One region of the Ruegeria sp. S84 genome, then DNA from elsewhere that is predicted to be linked to it. Evidence: riboswitches for the same ligand, from Rfam matches in the RefSeq annotation. Region 1 holds a riboswitch; the other holds the start of a gene.

Region 1 (4,250 bases):
GGGTTCTTCCAGCGTCTTGAGCAGCGCGTTGAAAGCGCTGGTCGATAGCATGTGAACCTCGTCGATGATATAGATCTTGTAGCGCGCGGATGCAGCGCGATAGCGTACGCTGTCGATGATCTCGCGGATGTCATTGACACCGGTGCGGCTGGCGGCGTCCATCTCCATCACATCGACATGGCGGCCCTCCATGATGGCTACGCAGTGTTCACATTGACCGCAGGGTTCGGTGGTAGGGCCGCCGCTGCCATCGGGACCGATGCAGTTCATACCCTTGGCTATGATCCGAGCGGTCGTCGTCTTGCCGGTACCGCGGATGCCGGTCATGATGAAGGCCTGCGCGATCCGGTCCGCCTCGAAGGCGTTTTTTAGAGTGCGCACCATGGCGTCCTGACCGACCAGATCGGCAAAGGTTTCGGGGCGGTATTTGCGGGCAAGAACCTGGTAGGCGGGGCTGGGCGTCTCGGTCATGTCTGCTCTGTCGGATTCGCGTTACGCCGCAGCGTAGAGGCCCCCGCCGCCCGCGTCCACAGCCAGCCGGGACGATTTTCATTTTGGAATGCGTGGGTATGCGGCTAAAATCCACTCTATTCTATTTACTGGACCAGTATGTTGTTGGGTGAAGTTTGTTTGGGGGGAGATTATGTCGCAACTGGTGGTTTATGCGTTGCAGGTCGGCGGAGGCACCTTGGCCTTGTCCTCGATGCCTGGGCGTGGAGGAACGTATGCAGAAGACCTTGATCTTATCGCAGACTGGAAGCCCGGGCTTGTGATCTCGATGACGACTGAGGTTGAGATGATTCAGGATGGTGCGCGGAATTTTGGCGCTGATATTCAGGGGCGTGCCAGCAGATGGGTGCATTTGCCGATCGAAGATTTTGGCACGCCACCCAAGGAGATTGTGGAGCGCTGGCCCCGCGTTGGCGCGACTGCCCGTCAGGCGTTGTCAGGTGGTGGCCGTGTGCTAGTGCATTGCCGTGGTGGCTGTGGCCGATCCGGGATGGTGGTTCTGCGTCTGATGGTTGAATGCGGTGAACGGCCTGAGGCGGCATTGAAGCGATTGCGTACGGTGCGTCCTTGCGCAGTCGAGACAAATGCCCAGATGCTTTGGGCCGTTGAACCGGCCCGTGTTCAAGCCGTTTGACGGCCTAGACACCAACATGTGGCGAGATTTCGCCACCGGTATGTGGTACCAGAAGCGAAGCCTCAAGCATGGCGCACGGATGGTTCCTCAGCAGGTCAGAGGGCAGGCTGCTGAACTCGGTCCCGAACATCATGTCAGCGTAGTCATCAAGCCGGTCGATCGCAGTTTCAGGATCGGCGCCGCAGAATACGCGGATCTGATCACATTGGGCGCGAAAGCGGGCGGTACACCCCTCTGGGCAGTGCGACAGGTCTATGCTGCCTTCAATTTCGAACTCAGGTTTTGTGATCGGCTGTGCAGACGACATGGCCTGCGTCAGAGCCCGCGCCATCTGCGCCAATGCGGGGCAGGGTGCGCCAGTACGTTGGCACACGGTCGCCGTGAATTCGTGTGTTTTGGTCTTCCAGATCATCAATGCGCCCTCCGCGCGCAAGGCTAGGGCGTGGCACAGGTTGGTCGTTGCGGAGCACGATCAAACCCGTCCCGGACACCCCGCCCGAGTTTCGGTTCTACATCCGATGGCAGGTCTCCTGACTTGCGGGTCATCGCTTTGCCGACCTTCCCAGCTTTCAAGGCCAGTGGTATCTCGGCATTGCTCTCCGCTTACAGTTGCGGGGGCAGTCTCGGACTAGGTTCTTTCCGGATTTATCCGGGCAGAACCGCACCGTGTTCCCTTTTCATCCCGGCCCGATTGGGCGCGAGAACCATCGCGCCATGGCTAGCGGCTGCGCCGTGCCCGAGTCAAGAAGATTGCGTCAGGCAAGTGACGTACGGTCCAGCCACGTCAACCTTGACTTGAGGCGCTTCGGGTGAACTGATCAGTTCAGTCGGTATTGGAGGGCACCATGTTGGTCACGCAGCTGGCGGTTGTGACCGAGGATTTTCAGATCCCGTCCGACCCGGCAATGTTGTCGGCGCGGCTTTACCGTCCGGTTGCCGACCCCGAAAAGGTGGTCGTCATAAACGGTGCGACTGGGGTGCCGAGGGATTACTATCAGTACTTCGCCCGATGGCTTGCCGAAGAACAGGGCATGGCCTGCCTGACCTATGACTACCGGGATTTTGGTCACTCTTTGGTGGGTTCGCAAAAGCGGTCAAATGTCACCATGGCCGATTGGGCGTTGATCGACATTCCAGCCGCCCGGGCCGAGATGCGCCGACGGTTTCCGCAGGCCAAGCTATGGAGCATCGGTCATTCCTTGGGCGGAATGTTTGGCCCGATCCAACCCGATATCGATCAGATTGACAGGATGATCTGTGTCTGTTCGGGTCTGGTAACGCTGGCGGATCACCCTTGGCCTTATCGCGCTTTGGCGGCGTTGTTCTGGTATGGTCACGCGCCGCTGGTGGTCAAGGCGCTTGGCTACCTGCCCGGGCGGTTGGTCGGGTTTGGATCGGACCTGCCTGCCCAAGTCTATTGGCAATGGCGCAAATGGTGCACCGCCCCCAAAAGCTATGTGCCAGAGATCAGCACGACACTGCCCGCCGCCCGCTGGAAAGATTTGGGCAAACGTGTCGATCTGTTTACCTTCGCAGATGATGAAATGGTGCCGCCGGATGCTGTCTGGCGTCTTGCCGATCTCTATGGACCCAAAGCCGGGCGCCATCTGCTTGCACCAAGCGAATTCGGAGTGTCCAAGATCGGCCATATCGGTGCATTCGCAAGACGGAATGCGGCAGTCTGGCCTAGGCTGATCGCCTGATAGCGCTGGGCACCGGTAGGTCGGTGCCCAGCTTCGTTATAGCCCTTTACGGGATTTTTTCTCGTGCATCACGCTGCGCACCATCTTGCCGAAAGCCTTGTCACGGGCGCGGGCCTGCGCCACCGAAGCGGAATTGTGTTGGTCTTCGCGCCGCAGCTTGCGCCAGCGGTCCAGCCGCGCGGGATCAAGCGTACCAGCGTCGATTGCCGCCTGCACCGCACATCCGGGCTCAGACTCGTGCTGACAATCCGAGAAGCGGCAATCCAGGCTGAGGTCTGAGATGTCCGAGAACACCTCATCCAACCCCTCTTGCGCATCTAGCAGACGTAACGCGCGCATGCCGGGCGTATCGATCAGCCAACCGCCGTTGCGCATGCGATGCAAGGCGCGTGCCGTTGTCGTGTGCCTGCCGCGCGCATCGTCTTCACGGATACCTGCGGTGGCCTGATCCTGCCCCGTCATCCCGTTGGCGAGCGTCGTTTTCCCAACGCCGGATGATCCAAGCAAGGCGCTGGTTTGTCCTTTCGGACACCACGACAGAACTTGTTCGAGACCGCCGTGATCCAGCGCGTTGACCGCAAGTACCGTCAGAAACGGGGCGAGCGATTGGGCCTGATCTACATAAAGGCTCGGATCATCGCACATGTCCGACTTGGTCAGAACGACCACCGGATAGCAGCCTGCCTGATGCGCCAGCGCAAGATACCGCTCCAAACGTGGCAGATTGAAATCGGCGTTGCAGGAACTGACGATGAACAGCACATCAACATTTGCAGCGATCAGCTGCGCCGCTGCCCCTGTACCTGCGGCCCGGCGCTGCAGCAGGCTGCGCCGGTCCAGCACGCGGCGTATGCGTTTGTTTTCATCCGCCAGAACCCAATCCCCAACGGCATATGCGCCGGTTGATTGATCCAGAGATAACAAAGGCGATTCACCTTCAGGGCTCAGCCCGATCAGTCGATCCCGGTGTACGGCCGAGATGCGATACGGTAGAAGTGACGGATCAGCCGTATGCTGAGCCGCGAAATGAGAGGACCATCCGAGGTCCGATAAGGAAAGTAACATTGGTCTGCCTGTGATCAGAAACAGCAATCCCGCCGGATGGCAATCGCGCATCCGCTGGTGATGTGTTCAGGCAGTCAGTTGATCGGAAAGGATCAGAACCGGTCTGCCCGAAGGGAATTTGCTACAATCATAAACGCCCTCCTGCGGCTGATGGGTTCTAAGTGAGAGGTTGGACATCGACCCAAGCGGGGCTCGTTGTGGCTGCTTCCTTCCGGACCTGACCAGGTTGGCGAGGCGCTCGCCCGCGCCAACCTCTCAAAGCCGATATAGGTGCATCCCCTGAAAATGGCAACCCGTCAGAAGGTCAGATGAATACGCATGAAACCATCCGCATCGTC
Region 2 (4,250 bases), 970 kb from region 1:
CATGGTCTTGAGCATTTCGCGCCGCAGGGAATCCTTCCGCTCGCGCTGCTCAGCTTGCTTCTTGCGGCGATCCTCAGCAGATACAGCTTCACCCATAGACGTCTTCTCCGGTAGAGGAATTTTGCAACGCTTCAACCAGATCAACCCAGTCCGGTCTGGCTCTCAATTCTTCGGCTTTCGATCTGTGCCACTCACATGCTTGGTGATGGAGGTCTGCCAATTGCGGATCTGCCATCATCTCAGCTTTGATGTCGTGCATAGCCGGCATGTGTTCCAGAATTGAGCGATCCTCAACATCATTGTGGTTCATCATGAGCCAGTATTTGAGCCCTTGATCCTGCCCCACATGATTGGTGCGCCCACGGTCGCGCTTGACCAAAAAGCTATCAGTGCTGCGCACAGCATAATGATGAATGCGCGCGAATTCATGGCTGAAACCACGCCATGCTTTCCATTTCACTTGGTCTGCTGGGTAGAGGTTCCCGCCCGAATCCCGCCACAACACGCCTTCGTATGGCGCGTCAGGGTTCGGTGCATCTTCTGGATTGATCCTGGGACGATGGGCGCGAAAACGGCTGAATTTTCCGTTGTTGCGGAACAGCGTTTTGAACCCTTTGGTCCGGTGATGCGGATAGCCGTCTTCGTTGGCGGCCAGAAAGAAAGTCTCAGGTACAGGTCGATCAACGAAATCGTTCTGACCCGCGTTTCCGAACATGCGCCAGCAGATCGAGATCGCGTCCGCCACGCCGCTGGCCTCAACGAGGCTTCTTATATCACTATTGGGTAAACGGATATTGATATACTCGTCCACATCCAAACTGAGAATCCAATCCGATGACAGATAGCTTGGGTGATTCCGCGCAAGCGAAAATGCACGAACCTGCGGCGCGGCGCGCGGACCCAGCCTGTTTCGTTCGTGGTGAGCCCAGCCAAGCGCTTGCAACCGTTTGCCCATGGCATCGGTACCATCAGCGCAATCATTGGTATAAATCAGAATGTCATCAAAACCGATTGCGTGGTTGTAGGCCACCCAATCGATCATGAAAGGCCCTTCGTTTTTCATCGTTGTTACGATGAGAAAGGTCTCATTCGTCATAAGTTGTTCTCTTGCCTGTGCCGGTGTCGGACTCCTGTCGACCTGTTTAGAATAGCCCCAGAATTTTGTCCAACCAGGTCGCCAGACAGCCGCAACGCTTGCCGATTATTTGATCTACCGATTCTGCGGGATCACCTCGTAACCCGGTTCTTCTGGCTCGTCGTCCAGCATCTCGGTTGGGAACCCTGGCGCCTGGATCTCCAGTCCGGTCGCGTCCTCTAGCCGCCTGATGATGTTCGGGGACAGTTCACGCTCACCATATCGCGCGATGCCATCTTCGAAAATCTTAATCATCAATGGGTTTATCTCAAGGGGAACTCCGGCACGGTCGGCGACCTCCTGAAACAGACCGATATCTTTTTTCACCAGGTCCATGGTGAAGGAAATATCGCGCGAGCCGTTCAGGATGACCTGACTTTCGGTCTCGTGCACGAAGGATGTGCCTGACGATATCTTGATCGCCTCATAGGTGGTTCCAAGGTCCATGCCGGCGGCCTTGGCTGTCACCAATGCCTCGGCACAGGTGATCAGGTTGGCGGTCGCCAGATAATTGGTCAACACCTTCAGAACAGAGGCCGAGCCCAGATCGCCCGTGTGCAAAATGCGCCGCCCCATGGTGGTCAGGAATGGCAGGATACGTTCAAAAGTCTCACGATCACAGCCTGCGAAGATCGAGATATTACCCGTCGCTGCCCGGTGACATCCGCCCGAAACCGGGCAATCCACCGCTGCGCCGCCTCGTTCGATGACCATTGCGCCAAGGCGTTTGACTTCGGCTTCGTCGGTGGTCGACATTTCCATCCAGATTTTGCCAGGGCCGACCTCTGGCAACATTTCCTGCATCACCGCATCCGAGGCCGCAGGAGAAGGCAAACAGGTTATAACAGCATCGCAATCGCGCATCAGTTGCGCCGGGCTTTTGGCGGCTTTGGCACCCTTGGCGACGAATTCGGTCACCAGATCCGGGTTCAGGTCATGAACCGTCAGATCGATACCGTTTCGTAGCAGCGATCCAGATAGCTTGCCCCCTACATTCCCCAGCCCGATAAACCCTACTTTCATGCGCGGTATCCTCCTGTTCGCATCTTGCTGCCATGCCAGCACGTCGTTGCAGAAGTATCATGCCGCCCAGCGACCCCGACAGGTCGCTTTTTATCCGCTTTTTCACGGATCGGCGCGACTCGCTTGACAAGCAACCCTGCCCTGCCGCATGTCCCTTTCGTTGGTGTCTGCGAGAGCAGATGAAAAGGGAATGCGTCAGCGGTTTTTGCCGTCAAACGCAGCCGCCCCCGCGACCGTGACCGGAGAGGGTGCCCAAAGCCACTGGCAGTATGGCCGGGAAGGCGGGACATCCGACAGAGGCCTCCTCTGACATCCGCAAGCCGGGAGACCTGCCAACGCCCGAAGATGAAACCGGACGGGGTGTTCCGGTGTGGGGCTGTGATCGGCCCGCATGAAACCCCGTCCCCCACGAAGAGGATTTGGGGGGATGAGAGACATGACCGAGACCGCACCGGTCGAACTGTTGGTTTGCACTACCTGCCGTCGCGGGCTGCCTGTCGAGGATGACGCCCAGCGCCCCGGCACGTTGCTGCACAAGGCGCTTGAACAGGCGGGCCTGCCCGAAGGCATTACATTGAAAGCTGTGGAATGCCTGTCGAATTGCGATGAAGGCTGCTCGATCGTGCTACGCGGAGGACCGGATCGCTGGACTTTCGTGTATGAGCATTTGAACGAGATCGACCATGTCGAAACCATCGTCGAAGGCGCAGCCAAATACCTCGCCACCGAGGACGGTTTGGTCAAATGGCGCGAACGTCCCGAACATTTCCGCAAAAACTGTGCGGCCCGCATTCCCCCGATTGGAGCCCTGAAATGAGCAATCTTGAGAAACTCCCCGTCACTGTGATCACCGGCTTTTTGGGCTCGGGCAAAACCACTTTGGTGCGACACCTGATGCAGAACCCGCAGGGCAAGCGTCTGGCGGTGGTCGTCAACGAATTCGGCGATGTCGGCGTCGATGGCGATATCCTGAAATCCTGCGCCATTCCTGATTGCCCCGCGGAAAACATCATGGAACTGGCCAATGGTTGCATCTGCTGCACCGTGGCCGATGATTTCATCCCGACCATCGAAGCCCTGATGGCACTAGAGCCGCGCCCTGATCACATCCTGATCGAAACCTCCGGTCTTGCCCTGCCAAAACCGCTGCTGAAGGCGTTCGACTGGCCCGATATCCGCTCGAAAATCACCGTCGATGGCGTGATTGCTCTGGCCGATGCCGAGGCTGTGGCCGCTGGTCGGTTTGCTCCGAATGTCGAGGCGGTGGATGCGCAACGCATGGCAGATGACTCGATTGATCATGAAACTCCCTTGTCCGAGGTGTTCGAGGATCAGATTTCCTGCGCCGACATCATTCTGCTGACCAAGCCCGATCTGGCTGGCCCGGAAGGCGTTGCGAAAGCGAAAGAGATCATCGCCGCCGAAGCGCCCCGCCCCCTGCCCGTAGTCGAAGTGGCTGAGGGTGCCGTGGACGTCCGCGTCGTGCTGGGTCTAGAAGCCGCGGCCGAGGATGACATGGACGCGCGTCCCAGCCATCACGACGGCCATCACGATCACGAGCATGACGATTTCGAAAGCATCATCGTTGAACTGCCCGAGCAAACCGATCCGATTGATCTGGTCGCCAAGATTGAACGATTGGCCAACGAGTTGAATATCCTGCGCGTCAAAGGCTATGCCGCCGTTCAGGGCAAGCCCATGCGCCTACTGGTTCAGGCCGTCGGTGCGCGCGTGCGTCACCAATATGACCGCCCGTGGGAGCCCGGCGAAGACCGTCGCTCGCGCCTTGTGGTCATTGCCGAGCATGACGATATCAAAGAGGCCGAGATCCGCGATATCCTCGTGGGTGTAACCGAGGCTGCCGAGTAAGACCTATGCACGTCGTCTTCCGCGAAAGCCATGGGCTCGAAGAAACCGAGACCCCGACCGATCTGGGCCAGAGCCCGGCGGACCTGGTGGTGCTGTCCTTTTCCGACAGTGACCTTGGCGCTTTCGCGGCGGGATGGCATCGTGGAGGTGGGCCTGAAGGACGCATGCCAACGATGCGGCTGGCCAATCTGACGGCGTTGAAGCATCCCCTCTCAGTCGACAC

What was found. A riboswitch is a leader RNA that binds a small molecule or an ion and turns the genes downstream of it on or off. The one in region 1 is predicted to bind cobalamin.
Region 2: another riboswitch for cobalamin. It lies ahead of AC1DFB_RS03785 (DUF1636 family protein); the one in region 1 lies ahead of AC1DFB_RS17640 (hypothetical protein).

The regions. Positions count from the first base shown of each region.
Region 1 is NZ_CM152618.1:3,521,845-3,526,094, forward strand. It holds gene AC1DFB_RS17630 (DNA polymerase III subunit gamma/tau) at 1-471, opposite strand, end outside; gene AC1DFB_RS17635 (phosphatase domain-containing protein) at 644-1,144, shown strand; gene AC1DFB_RS17640 (hypothetical protein) at 1,149-1,556, opposite strand; cobalamin riboswitch at 1,648-1,868, opposite strand; gene AC1DFB_RS17645 (alpha/beta hydrolase family protein) at 1,990-2,847, shown strand; gene rsgA (ribosome small subunit-dependent GTPase A) at 2,884-3,912, opposite strand; RNA gene ffs (signal recognition particle sRNA small type) at 4,072-4,170, opposite strand; gene AC1DFB_RS17660 (bifunctional 2',3'-cyclic-nucleotide 2'-phosphodiesterase/3'-nucleotidase) at 4,209-4,250, opposite strand, start outside.
Region 2 is NZ_CM152618.1:744,481-748,730, reverse strand. It holds gene AC1DFB_RS03800 (class I SAM-dependent methyltransferase) at 1-96, opposite strand, end outside; gene AC1DFB_RS03795 (glycosyltransferase family 2 protein) at 89-1,096, opposite strand; gene AC1DFB_RS03790 (NAD(P)-dependent oxidoreductase) at 1,211-2,158, opposite strand; cobalamin riboswitch at 2,303-2,509, shown strand; gene AC1DFB_RS03785 (DUF1636 family protein) at 2,595-2,975, shown strand; gene cobW (cobalamin biosynthesis protein CobW) at 2,972-4,027, shown strand; gene cobN (cobaltochelatase subunit CobN) at 4,033-4,250, shown strand, end outside.